DNA from 2 places in the Pedobacter sp. GR22-6 genome. Region 2 is predicted to be linked to the other one. Evidence: riboswitches for the same ligand, from Rfam matches in the RefSeq annotation. Region 2 holds a riboswitch; the other holds the start of a gene.
What was found. A riboswitch is a leader RNA that binds a small molecule or an ion and turns the genes downstream of it on or off. The one in region 2 is predicted to bind S-adenosylmethionine.
Positions count from the first base shown of each region.

Region 1 (6,924 bases), on a different contig from region 2:
GTAGATGCAGCGAATATACCTGCAACCAGTGTGAGGATGAATAGTCTTTTCATAATGTATTGTTTTTTTGTACTAAGATAAACAATTATTTGGCATCAATAAAAAAGGGACTCAAATCCTTGAGCCCCTTTTTTCTAACCAAACTAAACCAAATTATTTTGCTGCTTTCGTGAAATTCAGCACGATGTAAGCAGGATTACTTCCATATTCCACCGGGGATTTAATGACCATGTTATTGCCATCTGTTGAAGACAATACCAATCGGTAACCCGAGGTTACATTTTTTGCTTTGTCCCCTTCAAAGATCTTTTTAAATTGAAAAGTCTGATCAGCTGGACTGGCAGACCAGAAAATAGTCTGCGTTTTTGCGGCACATGATGCACCTCCGGCCAAGGTATAACTACCATTACCGCTATTGGTGAGGTTCCAGGTACTACCTACGAAGCAGGTATACGGCCCATCATCAAACAAAGATTTTACAGCCGACTGAGGCAAACCTTCAAAAGTAATGTCATTCAACACCCAGTTACCAGTCACATTTCCCCTCTTTAAAGCCACAGTAGTACCAGCTTTCGGAGAACAACTTTGCAAAACCATCAATGAACTGCATAAAATGGCTGCTATCAGGAATATTCTTTTCATATCAATTCTTTATTTGTGATTTCAATTACATAAATCTTGCCAAAACCATCACAGATTTCCTTTATACTTTTAACTTTGTCGCACTAGCCCCTAAATTTTACATTTAAACCCGTAATAATGAAGCCGGAAACAATCGCTATCCATGCAGGAAATTTATCTGAAACAGCTACGAATGATGTGACATCGCCCATACATCTATCTACGACATTTTTACGGGATGCGGACGGTGGCTATTCTGGCGGACACATGTACAGCAGGGTCAGTAACCCCAATCGTTCCTCACTGGAAAAGGTACTCGCTGAACTGGAAAATGGTTTTGAAGCCTGCGCATTCTCTTCCGGCAATACAGCGGGGATGGCCTTATTCCAGGCATTGAAGCCAGGAAGCCACATCATTGCTCCTGATGACATGTATTGGGGATTCAAAAAGCAATTGCAGAACATATTTTCAGAAACGCTGGAAATAGACTTCATAGACCTTACGATTCCCGAGAACATTCTGGCTTTTATCAGACCGAATACGGTGTTGATCTGGATAGAAACACCGTCCAATCCACTCCTTAAGATCACTGATATTGCTGCAGTGGCGAAGGTGGCAAAGTCACATGGACTGACCCTTGCCTGCGACAGTACATTTGCCTCGCCCTGCCTTCAAAGCCCGATAGCCCTGGGTGCAGATATCGTGATGCATTCTTCTACAAAATACATCGGTGGGCATAGTGATGTATTAGGTGGAGTGCTGATCAGTGCTGAAAAGACGGAGCTTTGGGAAAAAATCAGAAATATACAACAGGTGGGTGGTGCAGTACCCTCACCTTTCGATTGCTTTCTGCTACTGAGAAGCATCAAAACCCTAAACTACAGGATGCAGGGGCATTGCCTAAACGGTATGGCATTAGCGCTTCACCTGGAAAAGCACCCAGCGATAACGCAAGTATTTTATCCCGGGCTAAGCAGCCATCCGCAACATGAAATTGCCTCTAAACAGATGTCCGGATTTGGAGGAATGCTGTCTATACTCGTTAAAGGTGGCGCAGACGAAGCCAGGAAAGTAGTGAATAAAGTTAAGCTTTTTGCTCAGGCGACCAGCTTGGGTGGTGTAGAAAGCTTAATTGAGCACCGCGCCTCAGTGGAAGGGCCCGACACTAAAACGCCGCAAAATTTAATTCGGATCTCGGTGGGTCTGGAGCACATAGATGACCTGATTGCAGATATCGATCAGGCTTTGAGCCAATAACTGAATTATAAACTATTTTAAAAAGGCTTAAAATCAAAATTATAATACTGTAAAACAGAACTTTAAGATTTTATCAGAATAATATTTTGGTAATTTTGATGCGTAGCTATACATTTGCATCATGTTTTAGCAATAGGCTAAACAAAGTCAACCCTCTTATACAGGTTTGATTTATAAAGAAGTGGCGAGAGACAGGCTCATTGACCCACTGGCAACCCTCCCGAATGGAGAAGGTGCCAATTCCTGACCAGTAGACATGGTGTCTTTTGGAAAGATAAATTGAAACAAATGAAAACATTACAAAGAATTCTGCATCTCTCTGATTTTTACTGTTCGCTTAGGCAGAATAACTGTATGTGCTGTTGCATGCGGTAAATCTAAAAATCTTCCTTTTACATTAGATATCAATGACCTGGAAGGTCCCGAACCATCGGGATACGCTAAACCGCTATATACCATTGTGTATTAGCTGATTCTAAGTATCAAACCTCTACTAACTTTAAATTTTATGTCAGCAAATTATAAATTCGAGACACTCCAAATACACGCAGGCCAGGAAATTGATCCAACAACCGGATCCAGAGCAGTTCCTATTTACCAAACTACATCTTACGGCTTCAAAAACTCTGAGCATGGTGCAAACCTGTTCGCGTTAAAGGAATTCGGGAACATCTATACCAGGATCATGAACCCGACCACGGATGTCTTCGAAAAACGCGTAGCCGCACTTGAAGGTGGAGTAGCTGCGCTGGCAGTAGGCTCAGGCCAGGCTGCTCAATTCATTGCCTTAAATAATATCTTACAGGCCGGCGACAATTTCGTTTCCTCCACCCACCTTTATGGCGGTTCCTACAATCAATTCAAAGTGGCCTTCAAACGTCTGGGCATAGAAGTTAAGTTTGCCAATGGCGATGACACCAATGATTTTGAAGCCAAAATTGATCACAATACCAAAGCGATTTATTTAGAAACCATCGGTAATCCGGCCTTCAGCATTGCTGATTTTGAAAAAATTTCCGCCATTGCAAACAGACACGATCTTCCTTTAATTGTAGACAATACCTTTGGAGCTGCCGGATACTTGTTCAAGCCAATCGAGCACGGCGCACATGTTGTCGTACAGTCGGCCACCAAATGGATTGGCGGACACGGAACCAGTATCGGTGGAGTAATTGTAGACGGCGGAAATTACAACTGGGGAAATGGGAAATTTCCACAATTTACGGAGCCCTCTGAAGGTTACCACGGTCTTGTATTCAATGATGTATTTGGAGCGAATGGTCCTTTTGGAAACATTCAGTTCATCATCCGCGCACGCGTAGAGGGCCTAAGGGATTTTGGCCCTGCCATCTCCCCTTTCAATTCGTTTCTGTTGATCCAGGGATTAGAAACTTTATCCTTACGTGTGCAAAGACATGTAGATAATGCACTTGCCCTCGCCACCTGGCTGGAAAACCACGAAGCAGTGAAAAAAGTGAATTATCCCGGACTGGAAAGCAGTCCTTATCATGCCAATGCTAAAAAATACCTCCAAAATGGTTTTGGTGCAGTGCTTTCGTTTGAATTGCATGGTGACAAAGAACAAGCTACTGCATTGGTCGACAACCTGAAACTCATCAGTCACCTGGCCAATGTAGGCGACGCGAAAACATTAATCATCCAACCTTCTGCTACTACCCATCAGCAACTCAGCGAAGCAGAACAAAGCGCCGCCGGGGTATCACCAAACCTGTTGCGCATTTCTGTCGGGATAGAACACATTGATGACATCAAAGCCGATCTCGAGCAGGCTTTTAACACTATAAATAAAAAATAACAGCTGATTAAGCTACCACATCACTAATGAGTACGCACACAACATACACACATACTAAACTCTTCAAACTGGAAAGTGGCAAAAAGCTCCGCAAAGTGGAGCTTGCCTATCAAACTTATGGCAAGCTTAATGCTAAGAAAGATAACGTCATCTGGGCATGTCATGCCTTGACAGCAAATGCTGACGTGCTGGACTGGTGGAAAGGATTGTTTGGCCACAATGCGTTGTTTAATCCTGAAGAGCATTTTATCATTTGCGCGAATGTTGTGGGTTCTCATTATGGAAGTACCAACCCACTCAGCCAAAATCCTACTACAGGGCAACCGTATTACCTGGCTTTTCCTGAATTTACGATTAGGGACCTGGTTCAGGCGCACCGCTTGCTTGCAGCTCATCTGGGAATTGAGCAGATCAAAGTACTCATAGGTGGGTCACTTGGGGGTCAGCAAGCTGTAGAATGGGCGATCATTGATCCTAAAATTATTGAGCACCTGATCCTGGTGGCAACTAATGCAGTACATTCTCCGTGGGGAATTGCATTTAATGAAAGTCAGCGACTGGCCATTACTGCCGATCGTACGTTCTATGCGCAGCAGCGTGATGGTGGTACCAAAGGATTAAAGGTAGCCAGAAGCATCGCATTACTTTCATACAGAACGTATGATGCCTATGTAGCCACACAATTGGAAAGTGTCAACGATAAAACAGGGGGATTCCGGGCTTCTTCCTACCAGAACTATCAGGGCGAAAAGCTTTGTAAGCGGTTCAATGCCTATAGTTACTATTACCTGACCAAGGCCATGGACAGCCACAATGTCGGCAGGAACAGAGGGAGTATCACAGATGCCCTTGGTGCTATTAAAGCCACGACCTTAGTGATTGGTGTAGAAAACGACGTGCTTTTTCCACTGTCGGAACAGGAGTTCCTGGCAAAAAACATACCTGATGCTTCCTTTAAAAGCATCAAGTCTGCATATGGTCATGATGGCTTTCTGATAGAAACGGACACATTAACCAACATCATTGGCACTTTCCTCAAGGAAAGCAGCAACAAAAAGATAATCAAATTACATAAAACAGCATAATTTTTAAGATGAGTAAGAAACTTAAGATCGGTTTATTTGGTTTTGGTGTAGTCGGGCAAGGCCTGCATGACATCATTCGCGGACAAGACCTGAACCTTGAAATCGTTAAAATAGCTATTAAAAACCCGGAAAAGAAACGTAGTCTGGATGCACAGCTCTTTACTACCGACCATGATGAGATTTTAAACAATCCGGAGATCAATACCATAGTAGAACTAATAGATGATGCTGATATCGCCTTTAACATTACTAAAAGAGCACTCAGCAATGGCAAAAATGTAGTTTCTGCCAATAAAAAAATGATTGCCTCACACCTTGCCGAACTGGTAGAGCTGCAGGAAAAAAATGGCACATCACTATTGTATGAAGGTGCGGTTTGCGGAAGTATTCCAATCATCCGTAACCTGGAAGAGTATTACGACAACGAGTTGCTGCACGGAATCAGTGGTATTTTTAACGGCTCTTCAAATTACATCCTTTCTAAGATTTTCAACGAAAACCTGGAATATGGTGTTGCGCTGAAGCAAGCACAAGACCTCGGTTTTGCCGAAACCAACCCAATTCTTGATGTGGGAGGATATGATCCGAAATTTAAACTGGCTATTGCTACTGCACATGCCTACGGACTATTTATCAGCCCGGATAAAATCCTGAACGTAGGTATTCAAAATTTATCTGAGAATGACATCCGCTACGCAAGGGAAAAGAACTTTAAAATCAAACTGGTACCGACTGCCCGCAAGATCAGTACAAAACAGATTGTCACTTACGTATTGCCTAAATTTGTGAAATCTGATGATTTCCTTTACAACGTAGAGAACGAATACAATGGCGTAACGGTTCAGGCGGCTTTTGCTGATAAGCAATTCTTTTTCGGAAAAGGTGCAGGTGGTCACCCTACTGGTGCAGCTGTATTGTCGGATATCGCTGCTTTGAGGTACGATTACCGTTATGAATACAAAAAGTACCATCAACAAAATGGATTAATCCATACCGATAATGTAAACATCGAAGTCTACTTAAGGTATGTACATGAATATACATTGGAAAAACTACAGATCGACAACATCATTGAGCGCTTCAGCCGCAACGATTACAAATATGTGATCGGTAATGTAAGCCTCAAAACATTATTGGCCAACCGCGATCTGCTTGAGCAAAAAGATGTCTTTATAGCTCATACGGGCCGATATACCTACACAGAGCAACAGATTCAGATTGTGTCTGAAGAAGAAATTCTTTTTAACTAGTTAGTTCTTTTTATTTTGTTTTGATACGTAAAAAGGCCCCGAATGGGGCCTTTTACATGATTTATATTTCTCTGTTGACATCCCAGTTTTCCAGGTAATCGGCTACCCTTCGTACAAAAGAGCCACCCAATGCCCCATCTACAACCCTATGGTCATAGGAAAGGGAAAGAAACATCATATGACGGATTGCAATGACATCGCCAAATTCAGTTTCCAAAACGGCAGGCTTCTTTTTTATTGCGCCAACGGCAAGTATTGCTACCTGAGGCTGATTGATAATCGGTGTACCCATTACATTTCCAAATGAACCGACATTGGTCAGCGTAAAGGTACCATTCTGAGTCTCGTCCGGTTTCAATTTAGAATTCCTCGCACGTTTGGCCAAATCATTTACCGATTTGGTCAAGCCCACCAGATTGTACTGGTCAGCATTCCGGATCACTGGAACAATCAGGTTACCGCTCGGCAATGCCGCAGCCATTCCTATATTGATATCTTTCTTTTTAATGATCTGCGTTCCGTTCACCGTAACATTGATCATTGGAAAATCCTTGATGGCTTTGGTTACCGCCTCAATAAACAGGGGTGTAAATGTGATCTTCTCATTTTCCCGTTTTTCGAAACTGCCTTTCACTTTATCTCTCCATAAAACCATATTGGTCACATCTGCCTCTACGAAGGAAGTAACATGGGGCGAAGTATGCTTACTCATCACCATGTGTTCCGATATGAGTTTGCGCATCCTGTCCATTTCGATGATTTCATCTCCCCCGCCCACACTGGCCAAGGGTTTCGTCTGCACGGAAGAAGGAACTTCCGAAGCTTCAATCGGAGGAGCAACTAAGGGCTTTGATTGCGTTACTTCAGGCTTCTGCAAATTACCGCTTCCCTTTTT
Region 1 is NZ_JBBEUC010000001.1:1,099,543-1,106,466, reverse strand. Features, by position in the region: gene WAE59_RS05135 (DUF2911 domain-containing protein) at 1-53, opposite strand, end outside; gene WAE59_RS05130 (hypothetical protein) at 154-642, opposite strand; gene WAE59_RS05125 (trans-sulfuration enzyme family protein) at 760-1,878, shown strand; SAM riboswitch class I at 2,047-2,159, shown strand; gene WAE59_RS05120 (O-acetylhomoserine aminocarboxypropyltransferase/cysteine synthase family protein) at 2,387-3,694, shown strand; gene WAE59_RS05115 (homoserine O-acetyltransferase family protein) at 3,721-4,779, shown strand; gene WAE59_RS05110 (homoserine dehydrogenase) at 4,788-6,029, shown strand; gene WAE59_RS05105 (dihydrolipoamide acetyltransferase family protein) at 6,091-6,924, opposite strand, start outside.
Region 1: it holds a riboswitch for S-adenosylmethionine, as region 2 does, so the genes downstream of both, WAE59_RS05120 (O-acetylhomoserine aminocarboxypropyltransferase/cysteine synthase family protein) here and WAE59_RS18000 (cysteine desulfurase family protein) in region 2, are expected to answer to the same signal.

Region 2 (6,924 bases):
ATAAATTCATGCAGTTCAGAGCTGTAATCCAGCGCAATCTCGCTGCGGGACAAACGCTACCTGAAGTGCCCGCTGCTAAGCCTTCAATGGTCATTCCCGAGATACAGTTTCAAGCTGCGGTCAGGCTGGCAGATCTGCTGTCTGCTCCCACTAAGCATGAAAAACCCCTGACCTTTGAAGACCTAAACCAGGCTTATGGATTTGTCTGGTACCGCAGTACACTGCAAGGGGGTAAAACCGGTGTGCTGAAAATCAAAGCATTGAGGGATTACGCCATCATCATGGTCAATGGAAAGCGAGTGGGTACTTTAGACCGCCGAAATGCCCAGGACAGTCTTTCACTGACACTTCCGGCGGGAAAAGTAACACTTGACATCCTGGTAGAAAATTTAGGAAGGGTCAATTTTGGTCCTAATCTTTTAAAAAACAAAAAGGGCATTACGGAATATGTCAGCTTCGCGGGAACTGAAATTCAGAATTGGGACATGTTTAAATTTCCTTTTACTGAAGTGCAAAGCCTGAAATTTAAATCTGCCGCTCAGGCCGATGGTACCCCTGTACTAAAAAAAGGGAACTTTAACCTGAATCAGGTTGCAGATACCTATCTCGACATGCGCAAATGGGGCAAGGGGATGGTCTGGGTCAATGGAAAGAACCTCGGCAGGTACTGGGAGATTGGCCCGCAGCAAACGCTTTACCTGCCTGCAGAATGGCTGAAGAGAGGGAAAAATGAAATTGTGGTCCTGGAACTGAACAAGCCCGAACAAAAAACCTTAAGTAGCCTCGCGAAGCCCATATTAGACAGCATCAAAAACGAAGAAAAGTAATAAAGACAATTTGGTTAGATTACCATTGGCCTCAACATGATCGGACTGATCGCTGTTGGGGCTTTGGTTTTTATAGCCTGTCGTATCGCAGTACATACTGAAGGTATAGGGCCCGCAACCGGAAAACCTGTTCAAGCAGGTACATCAGGATCATCCATAGGATAACGAGTTCAATATGTCCAGCTTTCCAGAACATATAGGAAAACAAAATCAGCAGTCGACCATATTCGATATAATAAATCCATTTCCGCTGTTCCATCAATGCCCCGCAATTGATCAGTGTGAGCAGAATAAATCCTACCACAAAACATTTATCAGGCACCTGCAAGAATGCATAGGTTCCAGTAAAGAAAAACAGCAGGAGTACGCTGATCAGGATCTGTGCATTCAGGTAGGCTTTAAATTTGAAACGGTATGCAGGCGAGGCCCGTCGCTGAAGGAATCTCTTTTCCAGAGAAGGCCGGATGTCCTGGTCCATAGTGGCCGGATGTCCAAATACTACCCTGAGTTTTGCCAGCAGGCCTTGTTCTTTTTTACAGGCCGCAATAATTTCCAGGTAATAATGAAAGTGCTGCCATAAAAAACTATAGCTGTTTACTGGATGTGTCAGGCCATATTTTGGTGCTTCTTCTTCCTTTTGAAAAGTCCCGAAAAGCTTGTCCCAAAACACAAATACATCTCCGTAGTTCTTGTCCAGATATTTTTCATCACTGGCATGGTGAATGCCATGAATCGAGGGGCTCACCAGGATGTATTCCAGCCAACCCATGTTTTTGATCAATTGTGTATGGGTAAAGAAAGAATATGCGCCATGTACGACCAGTATGCTCATCACCATTACAGGATGAAAGCCCATCAGCGGGATCAGACACCAGAAAATATTTCTGATCAAAGCCTGGAAAACGGTGATCCTTGCCGAAACGGTAAAATTAAATTCTTCACTTTGGTGGTGAACGATATGTGCGGCCCATAAGATATTGACTTCATGCCCTAGCCGGTGGTACCAGTACCAAACCAGATCCGTGACCAGGATCAACAATACCCATACCCACCAGGTATTGGGTATCTTGAATAGGGCGTAATGCTCATAGACCCATACAAAAAGACTGTAGCAGCTTGCAGTGATAAAAAGGTTAAGCATGCGCTCCGCAATGCCAATGCTGAGGTTAGATATAGAACTTTCATACTTGAACAGATGTTGCTTTTTCAGCTTTAAGGCTATCCTGTATTCTAAAAACAGAAAGACAAAAAACGCAGGAATGGCAAATGCCAAATAGTTGAAATTTTCTATCATTTTCAATGGGGTTAGTGATGTTTAAACCTGTTAAATGTCCAGGGTTTGTGATCAAATATAAGTAAATACTATTAAAATGGTAGTCTTTATTCAGATTCCAGGTTACTCTTTGTTTCAGTCTATTGCTGCTTTTATATCTATTTTTTTAGCTTTTAAGTTGGTGTTGTACGCTTGAGGTAATTAATTATAAAATAATATATACTAAATTGGTAGTTATTATTATATTTGCATCATCATATGCAATGATGATTATCGTTCATTCACCTATTTACTTATCCAGAAAGACTGAGGGAAAGGCCCTGTGACGTCTTAGCAACCTGTATTTACAAGGTGCTAACTCCTTCCGCAATGCGGTAAGATAAGATTCATTCCTTCAGCAGGCTGGATGTGTAAGTAACAAAAATTTAGAATATGAAAATTTACTTAGACAATGCCGCTACCACTCAACTAGACAGTACAGTATTCCAGGAAATGGAACCTTATTTGTTTGAATCTTATGGTAATCCCTCATCTTCGCATGCTGCAGGCCGGGCAGCCAGAACGGCAATAGAGGCATCGCGCCGGACCATCGCAGATTTGCTGAATGCTGCACCGGAAAATATAGTGTTCACCTCTGGCGGTACTGAAGCCGACAATACAGCAATCATTTCCACCGTTCGTTCAAAAGGAATTAAACTCGTGATCAGTTCGAAATTTGAACACCACGCTGTACTCAATACGCTAAAGTATCTGGAGCAAAGAGGGGAGATCCGGGTTGTTTTCCTTAAACACGATGACAATGGTACTTTATCGCTTTCTCATCTTGAGCAATTGCTTGCTGCCAACGAAAAGGCTTTGGTGTCACTGATGCATGCCAACAATGAATTGGGTAATCTGATCGACATCCAACAAGTCGGAGCGTTGTGTAAAAGCGCCGGCGCAATTTTCCACAGCGATACTGTTCAGTCGATCTGTCAATATCAATACGATACACAAACGCTCCCCGCAGATTTTTTAGTAGCTTCTGCTCACAAGTTTCACGGGCCAAAGGGTGTAGGCTTTCTATATGCCAGAGATCCCAAAGCGCTGACTCCTTTTCTCCACGGCGGTGCACAGGAACGGGGACTTCGCAGCGGCACTGAAAATGTCAGCGGTATTGTCGGTATGGCCAAAGCACTCAGCCTGTCCTATGCCAACCAGGCAAACCATCAACAACACCTTTCTGAACTTAAAGAAAAAATGATCAATAACCTCATTAGCAAAATTCCCGGAATCAGGTTCAACGGCAATTCGGCAAGAAAAAAATTGAGCCTCAACAACGTTTTGAATGTGGCACTCCCGCTGGCTGATTCAGGACAGGATGTCCTCAGCTTTTTAGACCAACATGAAATTTATGCTTCAGGCGGCAGTGCCTGTTCTGCCAAATCCAATTCACACGTACTGTCTGCTTTAGGTGTATCGGCCGGGCTGACAAATATCAGGTTTTCTTTTAGTAGATATACCACCGAAGAAGAGCTGGAATATACAGTAGACCTGCTTTCCGGACTGTATGTGAATACGGCATTGAAAGAAATGAGTACGATATGCTAAGCTGGTGCGAACCATTAGCAGGCTACGAATTTCTGCGCAAGTCCTGCGCTTAATCAAAATCCTCAGGCGCTTAACAGAACCCGCTCCTTTTCAGAAACAGGAAGTTGAATTTTATGTTGTGAATTGAAACAAAGCATTAATTAACCCATTAATTTTCAACCCTACAACCATGAAAAAAGCAATGTTATTTTTAGCGCTGTCGCTGTCCAGCGCCGGTCTTTTCGCAAACTTAGTTCCTGCAAAGGCCGAAGGCAAATTTACCTGTACAGCAGTGTACTCACGTGTGTTTTTAAATTCAGACGGTTCTGTGGCTTTAAAGATCAGCCGCGTCGTTTATGGCCCTACCTGCCGTGAAGCAATTGCCGAGGCCCAGGCTCAAATCGAAGAAGTAACGCCGGATTATATCCGCTGGTTTACGCATTAGCATCATTTATTAAGGCCTGTTCTGCAATATCACCGCAGAACGGCCTTGTTTTTGCAAAGCCCATTCCGCAAAATTAAACGAACATCTACCTATGTCTTTACCTAACGCCACTATCCGGTTATTTTTCCTTTTCGCCTTATTTTGTCAGGCTTCAGCAATGCAGGCGCAAGTAAAAGGAACCCTAAACTACAGCCTCACTATTGACGACGGCATGCTCAGTCAGCCCCGCATCGTCAACTCCATCGTGTATTTTTCAGGCGGACAATCCCTGGAACTCAATTTGCCGAAGCAGGTTGCAAATACCAAGGTCGCCGATGGTGACAACAGCATTACGGAAACAATGGTGGTCAACCCCACAAAAAAGCGCTTTGTCTACAAAGACACCAAAACCAAAAAGCTCCTCCTTGGTGATGATATCGCTGTTAAGTTTTACCTGATCAGCGATACGCTGTCAAATTTCAAATGGAAGATCAGCAAAGAACAAAAAAAGATACTGAACTACAACTGTACCAAGGCAACTACCACCTTCAGGGGCAGGAATTACGAAGCCTGGTTCACCGATGACATTGCCATTTCCAACGGTCCCTGGAAATTCTGCGGTCTGCCGGGTCTTATCGTCGCCGTCAACGACCTCAATTCCGTATTCAGCTATAAGCTGACCGGTATCAACCTGAAAGCTAAATTTGATCCGGCCATCCTGGCGCTGCCAAAAAGCTATGCGAAGGATAAAGCCACGACACACAGTGCTTTTATGAAGGCCTATAAAGAACGACTGAGCAAAAACGAGGCCCTGGCAAGGGTGGTCGAAACCAGTGGAAACGGTGTAACCAGCAGTACCACCATCAAATTGCCGGAGAAACAAGAGAAATACTAGACGAAATTGAAATCATCCCTTTTTCTTTTCTGCTTACTCAGTATTACTGGTCTGGCCTTTGGCCAGCAAATCAAAATCAGCGGTAAGGTCAGGGATGCCTCTGGTCAGGTGATCCCATCTGCCTCAGTTCAGTTGAAAACTACCGATGGACAGGTGCTTTCCTTTACATCCGGCAATGAAGAGGGCAGTTATCAGCTGGAAGGGGAGTTCGGGGATCAGCAAAGCCTGTACCTCATTGCAGCTTATATTGGCCTGAAAAGAGATACCCTGAAACTCAATGTTACCAGTATCAGTACGGGTGTTCTGCAGCATGATTTCAAACTTCAGGATGATGCCATACAGCTGGAGACCATTCATATCAGATCCGAGCAGCCCATCGTCAGCTCTGCCAACGATACCACCAAATACAATGTGGCCAGGTTGACCACAGCCGACGACCGCAACATCGAGAGTGTCATCAAGAAAATGCCAGGTATGAAGGTAAGTAACGATGGTACGATCTATTTTAACCAGCAGCGGATCACTAAGGTCCTGCTGGAAGGAGACGACATGACCGGAGAGGGATACAAAACCATCACGCAGAACCTGAAGCCGCAACTGGTAGAAGAAGTACAGGCCATCGAAAATTATGTTGAGGATGACCTGCTGAATGGTGTCATCAGCTCAGAAGAAGTGGTGCTGAACCTTAAGATTAAAGACAAAAAGAGTATTTCCGGAAGTATTGATGCAGGTTATGGCAGCAACGACAGAAATGATCTGTCCGGCAATTTCATTTCCTTCTACAAAGGGATCAAAGCGTTTTCCTTTCTCAATAACAACAACATAGGTAAGTACCAGGCCGATCTGCTCAACCTGAGCAATAAAAGCGCGGCCCCTCAGTCTGGCAAGCTCATCAATCATGCAATAGAAGACACCAATCCTTTTGATAACAATTACTTCCGACTAAACAAAAGTTTGTCTGGCAGTCTATCTGCCATCGATCGTGTGAGCAAAAATCTGAAGCTCACCCTTGGGCTCTATGGAATAAGAAATAAACTCTACGACGAACGTAACCTCCTCCAGCGGTATTACCTGCAGGATACCATAGTGACAGAAGACCTTCAAAACAGGCGGAGCAACAGTAAGAATTATCAGCTGGAGTTCAGTGCCGACCAAAAGCTGGATGCTAAATCAAGGCTTTTCGCTTCTTTTACCTATACTACCCGGCCTGATGTTTATCATTCCAATGATCTATCGATGTTCAATGGCCTCCAGGCCAATGAAGTCCTGCAGCAGCAGTCAGGCGATGATAGAAACATCCGCAGCGAATTGCGTTATGTACTCAAATCCAGTGCAAATACAGCATTGATCGCTTCTGCCAGGTACAACTCAGCTGCTGTCAGGCAGAATTATACTTCTCAATCTGATCTGTACGGTAGTCTCCCCGATTTTTTTGGGGCACAAGCACTTATGCAATTGGCAGACACGCGATTGAACCAGTTTGGTCTGGATGTCCAGGCACTCAGAAAATCAACTAACCACTATTTTTACCTCAATGCCGGTGCATTCAGCTCCATCAGTAAGCTGGAAACCAGACTTTACAGTTTATCCGGTGGTGTCCAAAACTTACCGGGCGATGAATATGCCAATCAAAACCGGGTCAACAATTCAGAAATGTATTTGGGTGCCAAATACATTTTCGACAACAAGCGCATCAGGCTCCAATTGGCCTTGCGTGGTAATCTGAGGAATATCGAACTGTATGGCCGGGATAGCAGTTACTTTTACCTGCAGCCCAGCTTAAACCTGAAGGCAAGACTGGGGGAGGGACAGGAACTGATCCTTGGCTACCAAATGCAAAACACCAGTCCGGATAACCTCAGCTATTACCAGAACTATGTGCTGACCGATCTCAGGAACCTCAGTTCAGGCTTGTCACAGTTGTATTATTACAATA
Region 2 is NZ_JBBEUC010000003.1:966,317-973,240, forward strand. Features, by position in the region: gene WAE59_RS17990 (glycoside hydrolase family 35 protein) at 1-827, shown strand, start outside; gene WAE59_RS17995 (sterol desaturase family protein) at 898-2,121, opposite strand; SAM riboswitch class I at 2,391-2,486, shown strand; gene WAE59_RS18000 (cysteine desulfurase family protein) at 2,533-3,690, shown strand; gene WAE59_RS18005 (hypothetical protein) at 3,860-4,114, shown strand; gene WAE59_RS18010 (GLPGLI family protein) at 4,206-4,988, shown strand; gene WAE59_RS18015 (TonB-dependent receptor) at 4,995-6,924, shown strand, end outside.